2 linked regions of the Candidatus Scalindua japonica genome follow. The protein of the gene in region 1 binds, or shares a complex with, the protein of each later gene. Links are inferred from orthologs where the notes say so. Each region holds a gene or a part of one and is shown in the gene's direction. Other genes may lie near its edges.

Region 1 (7,635 bases):
AAAACGGCGGTTTATTATAGTTGCAATTTATTATATGTACAAGTATTTTTTATTCAAGCGTACCTTTAACAATTTATTATAAATGTCTTACAGTAAAAAAATAGGGAATATAGCGCTTACAAACTCTTCGTCGAGTGAGTTTTGGCATCCACATACCTTTCTACCAACTATTTATTTTTTTCTTCATGCACATTTTACCAATAACGACTATATAAGTATTCCTTGTTTGCGGATAGGTTAAATCATTTGGGAGTAAAAAACAGGGTTTTTGTCAGTGTAAGAACGTTGTGTATCTGGTAATGTTCTTTGCTTGACATACAATGTGAAGCGTGATAGTATGACAAATTTACTACATATTAAATGGGCCTTGATCTTAAGAGTATAATACCTTTTGCAATTGCAATATTATACGCACTAACTATTCACGAATTCTTTCATGCCTGGACTGCTAATAAATTAGGTGATCCAACGGCCAGAATGCAGGGGCGACTTACCCTTAATCCGTTAGCGCATCTTGACCCTCTGGGAGTATTATGTTTCATCTTTGCTCATTTCGGATGGGGAAAGCCGGTGCCGGTAAATCCGGCTTATTTCAAGCATCCCAGGCGTGATGATGTCCTGGTTTCAGCTGCAGGGCCAGTTTCTAACTTTGTCTCGGCGTTGCTTTTCGGTTTAATATTTCAAATATTGTATAAGATTACCGGGGTTTCATCGGATCTGTTTGAAGTATTGAAACAGTTAATTATGATTAACCTGATACTGGCAATTTTTAACTGTATTCCGTTGTATCCTTTGGATGGTTCACATGTCCTGAAAGGGTTTTTGCCTCGTCAGATGCTTCCCGGGTACGAAAATATCTGTAGGTATAGTCCTTTTATTTTACTCGGGATAATTTTGATGGGAAATTTTGCTCATATACCGATATTGTCCTATGTTATCTGGCCTCCAACGGTATTTTTTGCGAATCTTTTTATGACATTTATGATTAACTGATCAGGTACTGATTTCGCTGATTTACACTAACAAAAACCTATAACCAAATGCTGACAGAATATAAAATTGACCTCGATACCTATAATGGACCGCTTGATCTGCTTCTTTACTTAATACGCAGGGAAGAGGTTGATATATATGACATACCAATTGCCAAAATTACCGACCAATATATAGCTTATTTAAATGAGCTACAAAGTATAGACATTGGGTTGGCTGGAGATTTTCTTGTTATGGCTTCAACATTAATGTATGTAAAGTCTCAGACGCTTCTGCCTCGCACGGAAGTAACCGATGAGGATGAGGGGGAAGATCCGAGGCTGGAGTTGGTAAAGCAGCTACTGGAATATAAAAAATACAAGGAAGCTACTACAACAATGTCGATGTTATCTGAGGAGCGAAGCCATAGATTCTCGAGGCCTGAGGAGAGACTTATAGATGACGGAAAAGAAGAGGATGATAAGGTAAACCTCGACGACGTTGATGTTTGGAAACTTGCACAATTTTTCTCTGGTTTTATGAAACAGACTCTGGGGGATGTTATTCAGAAAATCGTCTATGATGATACCCCGGTGCATGTATACATGGATAAGGTCATAAATAGGCTGGCTACTTCGTACACGGTTTCACTTAATGAGTTATTGTATGAGAATCAGGGTAAGGAAGAGATCATAGGTTTTTTTCTTGCATTGCTGGAGTTGGTGCGATTAAAAAAGATTAAACTGGAGCAGACCAGGGATTTTGATGAAATTAGAATAAAAAAAGCTGGTAATTGAAAGGAGTAAGTTCTGATGATTGATGCAGAGTTGCTAGAAATTCTTGCTTGTCCGCTTTGCAAAGTTGAGGTAAAACTTGAAAACGATAAAATAGTATGTACTAATTGCGGGAGACGGTACCCTGTAAAGGACGATATTCCCGTTATGTTAATAGACGAAGCTGAATTACCGAAAGATGATAAGTAGCGGATTTTGATATTCATAATTTTATAAAATATTTTTTATTCTTAAGGAAGTTTGGAGAACAGGTAAATGGATAAGAAAGCATTAATAGCTTTATTCCTGTGTGGAATAATAATGCTTTATTTCTTTAATTTGATGAAACCACCTGAGCAATCCGGTGAAAAAGGTCCGGAAGAGGTTGCGGAAAAAACCATTGAACAGGGCGAGTTAAAGGATGAAATAGAGACTGAAGTGGTGGCACATGACCGAAAGGTTGTCGAAATCGTTGAAAATGATGCAGAATTGCAGGACTACATTTTGCTACAAAACGATGTGATGAGGTCTGTATGGACAAATGAAGGGGCTGCGCTTAAGTCTGTGATATTACCGGAATTCAAAAATCCTGAAAAAACAGAGACATTAGAATTGCTTAAGTCTTCAAAACCGGATTCTTTACCAATTAGTGTTGAATTGGCGGATGATAAAAGTTATCAATCAAAAACCCGCAGATATAAGGTGATTGAGAAAGGGCCTGACAAGGTTGTTTTTGCTGCTTTATTAGAGAATGGAATTCAAATAACGAAAGAGATATCTTTAAAAAGCGGGAATTATTATTTTGATGTGGCCATTTCTCTGCAGAACACTACTGATTCTGAGATCCGTACATCATATTCAATAACGGCTGCAAATGGTATTTATCCTGAGGTAAACAAAACTTCCGGTCTTTCGTCAATAGTCGGAATAGATGTGGGTAAGGGTAAGACGAAGATTGCGCATACTGATATTAAAGATATGCCGTATAAAAATGAATCAGTCGGTATTACATTAGCCGGTTCTACCAATAAGTACTTTGCAGTAGCGTTAAAACCTCAGGCAGGCTGTAGAATGACTGTCGCGACATCTGAGTTAATTGATAATCCTGATCCTGTTTACATAGATAATAAATCAGCTGACTTTACTGTTGAACTTCATACTACAAAAATAGCGATACCACCACAGGGTGAAAAACGACATGACTATATTTACTTCCTTGGGCCTAAAGAGACAAAGGCCTTAAATCAATGCGAAGATCTCTTGTCGATTTTAGATTATGACTACGGTATGATGAGGTCGATATGTAAGATACTTGTGAAGATACTGAATACGGCATACGGAGTTATTCCAAATTATGGCGTTGCTATCCTGGTGCTTACATTTCTTGTAAAATTAGTACTTTTCCCTTTAACCAGAAAAAGCCAGATGTCCATGGTCAGAATGCAGCAATTACAGCCTCTGATCGGTCAGTTAAAGGAGAAGCATAAGGGCGATAAGCAGAAGATGGGTAAGGAACAGATGAAGTTGTTTAAGGAACATGGGGTGAACCCAATGAGCGGTTGCCTCCCCATGATGCTTCAAATGCCCGTATTCTTTGCTTTATTCAGGACGCTTCAATCCTCATTCGAGATGAGACAGGCTCCTTTTGTAGCCTGGATCGGAGATTTGTCAGCGCCTGATCAACTATTCCAATTACCATTCACATTGCCGGTTATCGGGGGATGGTTGAATATTTTACCGATCTTAATGGGTATTGCGTCATTTATACAAATGAAACTGACACCAAAGAATACCGCAGGAGATGATCCCCAGGCAAAGATGCAGCAGAGAATGATGCAGATGATGCCGCTCCTGTTTCCTATCATGCTTTATAACTTTGCTTCAGGACTTGCTCTTTACTGGACAACAAGTACGATTATCAGCATAGGTGAGCAGATACTGATTAGAAGAAGTGTTAAAAAGCTTGATATCTATTATAAGGGTAAGAGGGTAATTGACGCTAAGGCTAAGGTGAAAAAATAATATTTTGCCACAGCATCAGTAGATAAACTGAAATCATGTCTTTTGGTATCAATGACAGTATATTAGCGATATCCACACCCTCCGGCCAGTCTCTCAGGGCGATTATCAGGCTTAGCGGCAAAGATGTTTTTAATTGTTTAAGAAGTATCTTTGTGCCTGATGCTACCGGAGAGAAAATAAGCAATGAAGGTTTCAGCTCCTGTCATGGCATCCTCTCTCTCGAAAAGGAAAATGTCCGCATTCCTGTCTCTGTTTATATCATGAAGTCTCCAAATTCATACACCAGGGAGGATGTTGTAGAGATCCATACCTTTGGCTCACCTCCCTTGCTTGAGATGCTCATGAAAATGCTGCTTTCGTCTGGAAGAGAAAATACTAATCGAGAAGACAATAATGAAGTATCGAGAAATATTCGGATTGCGGAACCCGGAGAATTTACCAAAAGAGCATTTCTTAATGGCAGGATAAGCCTTGCAGAGGCAGAGTCTGTCATGCACGTTATTCGTTCCCAGACAGATTCTGAGTTGTTAATGTCTGTATCTAACCTGAAGGGTAAGCTGACAGAGTTGATGCATGGCATACAAGGGGGGTTGATGGATCTTTGTGCCAGAGTAGAGGCTTCTATTGATTTTTATGACCAGGACATTGAATTGGTCTCTTCTGGTGAAATCAAGAAAGAACTTGAGCGTGTAAAAGAGAAATTAAGCCTGGTTAGTGGGGGTGGACAAAAACCAAAAATATTTCATCACGGTATTAACACGGTATTAATTGGTTGGCCAAACGCGGGTAAATCAAGTTTGTTTAATAAATTATTAAACCGTTCAAAAGCGATAGTGACGCCAGTCCATGGTACAACAAGAGATACGTTAGAAGCTGATGTGCTTTTAGATGGTATAAATTTCCGCATGAAAGACACTGCTGGGGTTACATGTAGCGAGGGCGAGTTGGAATCTCTTATTGTACGGAAAACATACAGTTCCATGGATGACGCTCAGGTTGTGTTATTTGTTATTGATGGTTCTGTTGATGTTTGTGACCGGCAGATAGCGCTTTTTGACTCTATAACCACGAAGAATAAGATAATAGTAATTAATAAAACCGATCTTAAGCAAAATGTTTGTCATGAAAATCTTCCTTTGCAGATGAACGCTTTTCCGGTGGTAAAAACATCTGTACTTACCGGTGATGGATTGGATACATTAAAAAAAACAATCATTTCTGAAATCCTTGAAAGTAATGTTGATGTTTCAGCATCAGAAATAGTTTTCACCGTAAGGCAGGAAATAGTAATCGGTAAAGCTATTGAAATTATAGAGGAAATCTCGGATTCACTGGTAGGCGGTATGAGTCATGAACTTGTGGCAATTGACCTGAGAAGGATTGTAGACGCTATTGGTGAGGTTACCGGAGAGGTAGTAACAGAAGATATTTTAGACATCGTGTTTTCAACATTTTGTATTGGCAAATAAAAAAAATTAATCCCTGGAATTCCACTTGACATTCTATATGTTGTATGGTAGCTTACTCACACATCCCAGATGTTGTTCTCTGGTTGTTGCTTTTACATTTGTGTTTTTTTAATTCTGATACCATTATGAAGTGCTTGTTCTGTAAAGTTGACGACGATAAAGTTATTAATTCAAGAGCATCAACTGATGGGTTGAGTGTAAAGCGAAGGAGAGAGTGTCTAAATTGTGGCAGGCGTTTTACAACATATGAGAGGGTGGAAGAGAGCCCTGTAAGGGTGATAAAAAAAGATGGTAGCAGGATTAATTTTGATCGCAATAAGATTTTGTCAGGCTTGCTCAAGGCGTGTGAGAAAAGACCAGTGTCAACGGATATACTTGAAACTATTGTTTCTGAAATAGAAAGTGTAATATACGATAAATTTGAGAAGGAGGTTGAAACAACATCTATTGGTGAACTTGTTATGCAACATCTCAGGGTTTTGGATAAGGTTGCTTATGTCAGATTTGCGTCGGTCTATAGAGAGTTTAAAGATATAAACGAATTTATAAATGAACTTAAACCTTTGATGCCTTCAGCGAAGAAAATAAAACAGAAAAAAACAAGTAAGAATGGAGGGTAATAATACAATGACAGTTGAAACAATTCAAAAACGTGATGGTAGGATGGTGGCATTTGATGAGAGCAAGATAGCAGATGCTATTTTTAAGGCAGCAAAAGCTGTTGGTGGAGCGGACCGGTCTATTGCAGCGGAGCTTGCAAGTGTTGTTACCCATTTTTTACAAAAAAGATTTGTTGAAAATATTCCAGGTATTGAGGATGTCCAGGACTTGGTTGAAGAGGTTTTAATAAAAAACGGACATGCAAAGACGGCTAAAGCCTACATTTTATACAGAGAAGACAGGGCGAAGGTGCGTAAATCACTTCGCGTGAGAAAACAAACTACGAAAAGCGGTGACACAACAGATGCGGCGCTCATGGTTGATCTTGTTTCAAAAGATGAGTCGTTTCCGTGGGACAGGGCGAGAATAGCGACAGCCCTGGAGAAAGAGGCGGAATTGTCAGTTTCCATATCTCAGGAAATTGCGGCTGCTGTTGAGAGACGCATCTTTGCTTCCGGACTTAACAAAATATCTACTCCTTTAATCAGAGAGTTAGTGGATAATGAGCTTTTTGAGAGAGGTTATAACGCAAAGCTGAAAAAGCAGGCCAGTCTCGGCATGCCAAAGTATGATATTGAAGAGCTTATCTATTCCAAAGTTAAGGAAAACAGTAATATAGCATCGAATAACCCCGAAGCAATTAACCTGGCCGTTGCTGAGAATACTATGAAACAGTATGCCCTTCAGGAGGTTTATTCGAAAGAGGTTGCGGACGCTCATACTTCCGGGATGGTCCATATCCATGATCTTGGTTATCCAACCAGGGTGTATTGTTCATCCCACTCTCTTGAGTACTTGAAGAAATATGGATTGTCGCTGGAAAACCTTGACACATCTTCCGCTCCTGCAAAACATGCCCGAACACTTACGGGTCATTTAAATACTTTTCTTGCATCGATGCAGGCGTATTATGCCGGAGCTCTGGGAATAGGTTATGTCAATATAATGTATGCTCCGTATGTAGAGCATATGAGCCATGAAGAGATGAAGCAGGAAGCTCAACACTTAATCTTCAGTGGTTCTCAGAGCGCGTTCTCACGTGGAGGGCAGACACTGTTCCTCGATTTTAACATACACACGGGGGTGCCAAATTATCTGAAGAAGATACAGGCAGTAGGCCCCGGAGGAAAGTATACCGGCAGGGCGTATGGGGATTATGAATTGGCTTCCCAGAGGTTTACAAAGGCGTTGCTTGATGTCTGGCGAAATGGCGACTGTCATGGTCATGTGTTTGCATTCCCTAAATGTGATTTTCATATAAGTCAGGATACATATACCGAACCTAAACAATACGAGCTTCTGGAATATGCTGCACAGATTGCCAGCGAAAACGGGGTGCCATATTTCGTCTTTGACAGGGATGAAATAACCTTGTCAGCATGTTGTCGATTGCGTACTACTATTGACGATAATTATATGATTGACCATCCGGAGAGTATGAGATTTTGTGGATTTCAAAATATAACCGTAAGCCTTCCACAGGCTGCTTACAGGGCTGGCAGGGGTAACCTTGATAAACTCTACAAGGAAATTGACAGGGGTATGGATATCGCCATCAAGGCCCATTTTGAGAAGAAGCACTTTATTGCCAGGCTTATGGCTTCTCCGAATATGCCATTGTGGGAGATTGGTAAAACTGCCCATGACGGAAGACCGTATGTAGACTTGGAAGCGGCGACTTACATTGTCGGTATTATAGGGTTGAATGAGTGTCTGCAGTTTATGATTGGTAAAGAGTT
Region 2 (7,571 bases), on another replicon or contig:
GTACCGTTCTTCAGTATCAGTGGTTCCGAGTTTGTTGAGATGTTTGTTGGTGTTGGGGCATCCAGAGTAAGAGATATGTTCGGGCAGGCATCTCAAAAGGCGCCGTGTATAATCTTTATCGACGAGCTTGACGCGATAGGAAAGACAAGAGGTGCGAATCCTGTTGGCGGACATGATGAACGAGAGCAGACTCTGAACCAGCTGCTTGTAGAGATGGATGGTTTTGGCGCTAATACCGGTGTGATAATTATGAGCGCTACCAACCGACCTGAAACACTTGACCCGGCACTACTCAGGCCCGGGCGGTTTGATAGACAGGTTGTTGTTGACAGGCCGGACTTACATGGTAGAGAAGCAATATTAATTATTCACTCAAAAGGTGTAAAACTTGACAAAAATGTGAACCTTAAATCAATTGCTGCGATGACGCCTGGGTTTGTCGGTGCTGATCTGGCGAATATAATAAATGAAGCAGCATTGCTGGCAGCTAGGCGCAGTAAGGAAAAGGTTGGTATGAGTGACATTGAAGAAGCTATTGAGAGGGTCATGGCTGGGCTTGAAAAGAAAAAAAGAGTGATAAACAAGCAGGAGAAAGAAATTGTTGCTTATCATGAATGCGGACACGCGCTGGTAGCGTCATGCTTAACCACTACGGATAAGGTAAAGAAAATATCGATAATTCCAAGAGGTGTTGCCGCGTTAGGCTATACCCTTCAGCTTCCCACTGAAGACAGATATATGATGACAAAATCCGAACTGACAGAACGGATCTGTGTCTTTCTCGGGGGTAGAATTGCAGAGGAAATAATCTTTAACGAGGTTTCAACAGGGGCGCAGAATGATCTTGAGAAGGCATCAGAGATAGCAAGGAGGATGGTGAAATATTACGGCATGAGTGATAAAATTGGCATTGTTACTTTTGAACCAGAAAATAAATCTGCTTACCTCGGTTTTGGTATGGGAGGCAATAAGGAATATAGTGAAGAAACTGCTAGAGACATAGATATAGAGGTTAAGAGGATTATTGATGATACTTATGTAAAAACAAAAAAAATCCTTGAGAACAAGAAGCCAATGCTAATTAGACTGGCAAAAATACTTATTGAAAATGAGGTCATAGAAGAGGATGAGCTAAAGAAGTTTCTCGATAGTGAAAAAGAGGGAAAGACTGATGAAACTAACGTTAACTGATATTCGGTCTTTGTTTAGCGGTAGCCTCTCTTGTTTCGTGGTAATAGGTGTACTCCTGCTTACAAATTCATTTTCCCGTGAAAGTCTCGCAGAAAAAACCCTTTCCGATACTTTTGTGTCCATAGTAAAAGATACAAAAAAATCTGTTGTTACTATCCATACTACTAAAATATCTGAGGATAATACACTAAACAGAGGCTTTAGAATTAAAGGACAGGGGACAGGTGTAATCTATGACAAGAAAGGTTTCATCATTACCAACAAACATGTTGTAAAAAATGCCGGTGAAATTATTATTAGATTGCACGATGAGAGTGAGTATAAAGCAGAAATTGTTGGTACGGATGAAAGGTCTGACATTGTGGTGTTAAGGATAGATGCTGAGAACTTGACACCTGCAGGTTTTGGGAATTCAGACTCGCTGGAATTAGGAGAGATTGTTTTGTCGATTGGTAACTCTTTTGGGCTTGGGCAGACGGTTACAAGCGGAATAATAAGTGCGGAGGGGACATCAAATTTGCAGCTAACGGGTTTTGAGGACTTTATTCAGACAGATGCTACCATTAATCCGAATAGCTATGGCGGGCCGCTTGTAAACCTGAATGGAGAAGTCGTTGGAATAAATACCCTTCCACCAAAACAGACAGTCGGTTATTTTGGAATAAGCCTTGCCATTCCAATAAATGTGGTTAAAAAAGTAACGGAAGATCTGATTCAATATGGAAAGATTACCAGAGGTTGGTTAGGTGTTACTGCTCAACCCGTTACCAGAGAATTACAAAAAGCTCTCGGGCTTAAAAAAAATCTGGGCGCCCTCGTAAGCGATATAGAACCAGGTTCTGCTGCCGCGAATGCCGGAATAAAAAGTGGTGATGTGATAATCAAGTATGATGGCAAAAAGCTAAAAAATATTCTACACCTCAGAAGCCTCGTTAAAGGGACAGAAATCAACAAAGAGGTTAGAATGACCGTAATAAGAGACGGTGTGGAACTGGAATTTACTACCACTATGCTTGAGTCATCAAAAACAGAAACAGAAAATAAGAAGGATTTATTCAGTAATCTGGGGGTGAATGTGCAAAACCTTACCAGCAAACTATCTATCACATTAGGATATGAGGGCGAAGAAGGTATTGTTATCACTAACGTACAGCGGGGAAGTCCCGCATTTAAGGCGGGATTAACAAAAGGTGATCTTATTGTTGAAGTCCAACATAAACCTGTTACAAGTAGCGAAGAGCTTTATCAGGCAATTTTGAAGATCAGGAACGAAGAGGATATATTATTGTTCATTAAACGTCCGGACAAAGCATCCAAATTTATTGTCCTGAAGCAGAAGAAAGGTGTTTGATTTAAATCAGTCACTTGCCAGATTTTTCTGATATTAGCGTAGGGTTGGTGTTACCCATCAGCGTTTAATTATATACATAGTGGTGATGATAGATGTCCACTGTAGCAATAAACAATACATCGTTTACACAATTCATTTATAATCATAATTGATGGAACCACTGGAAAAGAAATCTCCTGATGATGTTAAGAGAATAGTTGAGGCCGTTTTATTTGCTGTTCAAGAACCTATTTCCGCACGCAAACTGAGTGATATTGTTGGCGATACTGATACCAGGGAAATTCAGGAAGTAATTCGACAATTACGCGAGGAATATGACGCTCATGATAGAGTGTTTCAAATTGAAGAGATTGCTAACGGGTTTCAACTGCTCTCCCGACCTGAATACCATGAATGGATATCAAAGATACGTAAAAAGAGTAGCGAAAGCAAACTTTCACAACAAGCCCTGGAAACCCTGTCAATCATCGCTTACAAACAACCTATTATACGGGCCGATATTGAAGCAATTCGGGGTGTTCAATCCGGTCAGATGATTAGGACACTGATTGAAAGAGGCCTTGTAAAGATTACCGGGCGTGATGAAGTACTCGGACGTCCACTCCTCTATGGGACAACTACAAAGTTCCTGAACCATTTTGGTCTGAAATCAACTAAAGACCTTCCCAAAGTAGAAGACCTGGAGATGCCGTAAATCTGAACTTGGCAGTCCATGATCACACTATGCAGGAGCTGCATCTTGCTTACAACGATGTTCGGCTCAGTTTTCCATAAAACGTGCGAGTGAGTGTTCTATAATATATATATCACACAGAGAACAAGGCACATACTCAATCTTATTATAGATCAATAAAATTCGTCTCTGAAAATCCAATAAAAATTAGGCAAAACATCCCCCTGCTGAGAAATTATTATAAGATGAATATTTTCGAGAGATACCTGTTTATATTTGATATAGTTACCCATATCGTTTCCTACACGTTGAACATCGTGTTCTTTGCTCATTAGCTATTTTTTCTCCACAAATAGTACAGGAGACCAGTTTGATTCTGGCAATCACCTCACTTTTTTCTCCAAGAATATCTTCAATGTCAATATTTGTTTCAAAATCGATAGCATTTTGGGGACATGCTTCCTTGCAGAGTGTACAGTTGTTACATAATGAAGTATTTACATATAAGGATAGGAAGTCATTTTCCCTTTTTTTAGTGATTGCTCCTGTTGGGCAGAGAGAAATGCAGGCGCCGCATGCAGAACATCCTTTTTCGTCAACTTTTATCTTTCCAAATGATAACTCTGGCTTGTATTTAATGACCGTCTTGTTTTCATAACTATTTTGTCTGAGGATCATCTTGAGTAATTTCATTTGAGGTGAAGGCCGTTTCCTCCCCTTACTCACAATAGAGTTATTCAACTTTTCCTTAATCGTAGTTTCAGTGCGGTGGACAAAGGATGCAGTACCGTTTTTTATCTTATCGGAAAGCATTGAAAAAAGATCTCTTCTACTTAAGACCGCTTGCTTACACTTTTCTTTTTCCTCTATTTTTATTGCAAATCGTGTAACCCCTTTACTCTCCAGCAACATCTGAGAAGTGGTAAGAACGTTTTTAATCAATTTTTCTCCCAGGTGATAATGGCACTGAGAACAATTACCCTTTGTTAAAACGATTTTATCAAATCCCATAAGAGCAGTACCAAGAATAATGTTTGGCGTTATTCTTCCCAGACAATGAAGAAAAAGAGAATTTCTGTCCTGCTTGTCTGCACGGTGACAGTGAAAAAACAGGAGTTTCCTGCCTCCTGGATATAGAATCCTATTTTTTTTGTAAATGGCTTCCGCCTTACTTAACAGGTTACGATCGGAAGAAAGTTCATTCTGAAATACCTCTGTAGGACAAACGGCCTGGCATAGGCCGCAGTCAGTACAGCCGTCCTTTATGTTTGGGCCCGGGTTTAAAGATATGGCATCCTGAGGGCAGATATTTACGCATCTGCTGCAGGTGCTTTTTTTGTAAAGGACACGTTTACATAAATCCTGTAAGGCAGATGTCTTGTGGTCATCAGCCAGTACTTCCTTTAAGATTATTCCTGTACTCATTCTTTCCCCTGAACTGTTCGATATTTTATGGAGTTTTCATTTCCGGTTTACAAATTTCTGAATTTGCAATTGCTAAAAGAAAAGCTGTATCTTGACTAAGAAATTTTTCGATAATTATGGTGAGGCCACAATAAAGTTGGCTTCTTGAGTTTATCTGGATAGATTTGCTGAGTTGAGGAAACCATTCATTTAGATGTTCTTGTAGAAACTTAATCTCGATTTTACGATATCTGATAATATCCGTTACTTCTCTTTTTGCTTGATCATAAAATGTTTCCCCTTCCTGATTGGCAATCACCTCAACTTCCATTTCACACAAGAAACACATAAATGATAACTCAACTCCAATGTGTGTAGGCAATTCCTTGCACGTCCTTTCCATCTTCGCTCCTGATGACCGGTATATCTTTTTTACTGCAATGGCATATTCTCCTAGTAGAGGACCTCTTGCTTGCTGGTCTTTGCCCATTTTTCCACGATAAACGTCCTCAAACGGGGCGACATATCGACCTGTAGGCACTGCAAAGAGATCCAAATATTCCTGTTTGATAGATAAAAGATCTTTATCGATATCCACGGTAGCAGCAAATTCCCTTAAAACCTCTACAGCATTTCCACCAAATAATACAGAAAGTTCATCTATAGTCTCTTTTGACACGATGTAAAGCAGAAAGTCTTTACTGGGAGGAAGCAAGTAAACAGAAGAGAGAAATCTATACATATCCCTTCTCGCCTTAGCGTCCTGAGTTGCAACACTCGTATTCATTTTCATACCATCAACTCCTTTATTGGTAAACGAAACTTCCTGGATTTATGAAACAAATTTTTCTGTATGTTGATAATTATGATAAAATTCGTTATCGTAACGAAAGGTATTATCTTAACCATTGTTTCTTTCTTATCGTTGTCCGGTCTCGAACTTTACATGGGGAGTTGTAAGTGAAGGATCGGCAAAACCATCAGGTGCATTCATCCCCGACTCATTAGGATCAAAATCTTCCACAAGATGAAGCGCGTTTCCCACGCAGGAAGTTACACACGCTGGCTCAAACCCTGTGCGATCACCGTTTTGATCATACAAACGGTGAAAACAGAAGGTGCATTTCTCTACCTTTAAGGAATTCGAGTTGAATTGTGGTGCACCATAAGGACAAGATTGTGTACAGTTCTTGCAACCTATACAAAAGTCCTGGTTAATCAGCACAATGCCGTCTTCGTTTCTCTTGATGATAGCATTACCAGGGTCCTCGAAGTTGTCAGGATCTGATTTTGGGCATGAAGTGAGACAACCCGGGTGTTGGCAGTGATTACAGGCACTCGTAATGAATTCCAGTTTGGGATTGGGATAGACCCCACTCTCCTTCTTGACAACCCAACGGTAACTCACGTGGTCTGGAAGGACACCATTCCCGTTTTTAAAGGGCATCGGTGATTCTAATGGAGTCGTATTATTTTCTGACTTACATGCAATGGTGCATGTATCACACCCCGTACATTTATCCAAATCTATTAACCAACCTAGTTGTGACATTTTCGTCTCCTCCTGATTTATTAAACTTTTATTATAGTAACTGATGTATTAAAAAACGAACAGCTAGCCCCAATAGGTTCTTGAAGGCTTACGTTAGGATATTGATTGTCTGTTCTCATTATCTGTGTAGGTTGAATACCCGCTCCTCGACTTGGATCGTGTCCCGTAGGCTCACCATCGATTACCATTGAACGGGAAGATTGCTCCCAGTGACCGTAATGATGTGAGATACCAACTACTCCAGGCATCAATCCCTGTGTTACCTTTGCCTTTCCTTCAATACCATTAGGATTAGAAGCAGAGGAAACGTTCACCATATCTCCTGTTTCAATGCCTAGTGCGTCAGCATCTTCTGCATTAATCTCTACGAAATTTTCTGGTGCCATAAGCATAAGCCAGGGGTTAACATTTGTCCTGGCTTGTCCGTGATGCACAGTTTTGTATGTAATGAGATTGTAGGGATAGTTGGGATCACTAACAGCGTTCCCGTTAGAGTGTGTAATCGGAAGATATTGAGGTACTCCAGAATAATAAACTCCTTTAACCGAATCAATTGTACGTGCAATGGGATCATTAAAGGTCCGAATGATATTGCCATACTGATACGTTAATTTATCGCCAGTGTATTCATCTCCAGGATTGTCGAAGACACCACCTTTAGAGATAATTTCTTCAGTTGATACTCCAGTATTAAATTCCATGTTCTGCAGGAGAGCCTTTGCCCAATCCAAACTGTTATTAAGGTTTCCGACAGGATCTCCATTATCGTTTAGAAGAGCATCCGCACCTACACCTGGGAGCCCAAGTTCTTTGGCCAAGCCGATCTGAATATCCAAAACTGATTTGGTTTCGGGTAATACCGGTGTATAATCAGAACCAAGTGGGATTGTGTTTCCAATACCACCACTATCACCTATTGGTGAACCATCAAACTTTCCAACAACAGGCCTTTGAAAGGAGGTTCCTTTGTTCACTCTCCATGGTATACCAGGCACTGAGAATTTTTCCAAATATGTACTATCAGGAAGGACATAATCAGCCCATGCTGCTACCTCACCCATTACGGGACTGATGGATACTAGCAGAGGGAGCTTAGTTTCATCTGCCATGGTTTCCTCCCATACCTTTCTAAGAGCCGGAACAGAGTATGGCATAGCATTCCAGTATGTGATCAACACCTTAATCGCGTAAGGATATTGATCTTGTATGCTGGGGATTACCTCCTGGTAATTACCATGCGTTCCGAATGGGAACCAGGGTCGCGCAGCTGGGTATCCAGTAAAGAGGTTTCCGGTTTCGCTCTGATTATAAAATGTTTTAGCCCTGTCGATCCGTATTCCTTCATGTCCGGGATCTCCTGCAACCTTGCTCAGGTTTACAACTCCTGATTTATGGCTCCA

Evidence for each region. Proteins that work in one complex are often made in the same cells at the same time.
Region 2: SCALIN_RS05445 (region 1) and scpB share a complex: the UniProt entries of both Bacillus subtilis proteins name them as parts of the cohesin-like complex. The link is inferred for Candidatus Scalindua japonica from one-to-one orthologs.

The regions. Positions count from the first base shown.
Region 1 is NZ_BAOS01000005.1:218,481-226,115, reverse strand. What follows is about bases 117-2,904. They hold SCALIN_RS05445 (segregation and condensation protein A), read left to right. Parts: upstream 117-1,040; coding sequence 1,041-1,769; downstream 1,770-2,904. Other genes in these bases: yidC (membrane protein insertase YidC), read left to right, coding at 2,022-2,904; SCALIN_RS05440 (Trm112 family protein), read left to right, coding at 1,785-1,955; SCALIN_RS05450 (site-2 protease family protein), read left to right, coding at 361-993. In the rest of the region: more of yidC, read left to right, coding at 2,905-3,767; tRNA uridine-5-carboxymethylaminomethyl(34) synthesis GTPase MnmE, read left to right, coding at 3,803-5,236; transcriptional regulator NrdR, read left to right, coding at 5,362-5,856; nrdD (anaerobic ribonucleoside-triphosphate reductase), read left to right, coding at 5,864-7,635. UniProt on the Bacillus subtilis protein: Participates in chromosomal partition during cell division. May act via the formation of a condensin-like complex containing Smc and ScpB that pull DNA away from mid-cell into both cell halves.
Region 2 is NZ_BAOS01000010.1:141,012-148,582, reverse strand. The notes cover bases 1,741-4,464. They hold scpB (SMC-Scp complex subunit ScpB), read left to right. Parts: upstream 1,741-2,693; coding sequence 2,694-3,236; downstream 3,237-4,464. Other genes in these bases: SCALIN_RS06610 (4Fe-4S binding protein), read right to left, coding at 3,501-4,464; SCALIN_RS06620 (trypsin-like peptidase domain-containing protein), read left to right, coding at 1,741-2,542. Outside these bases: ATP-dependent zinc metalloprotease FtsH, read left to right, coding at 1-1,191; more of SCALIN_RS06620, read left to right, coding at 1,172-1,740; more of SCALIN_RS06610, read right to left, coding at 4,465-4,640; SCALIN_RS06605 (TorD/DmsD family molecular chaperone), read right to left, coding at 4,666-5,412; SCALIN_RS06600 (4Fe-4S dicluster domain-containing protein), read right to left, coding at 5,539-6,171; SCALIN_RS06595 (molybdopterin-dependent oxidoreductase), read right to left, coding at 6,192-7,571. UniProt on the Bacillus subtilis protein: Participates in chromosomal partition during cell division. May act via the formation of a condensin-like complex containing Smc and ScpA that pull DNA away from mid-cell into both cell halves.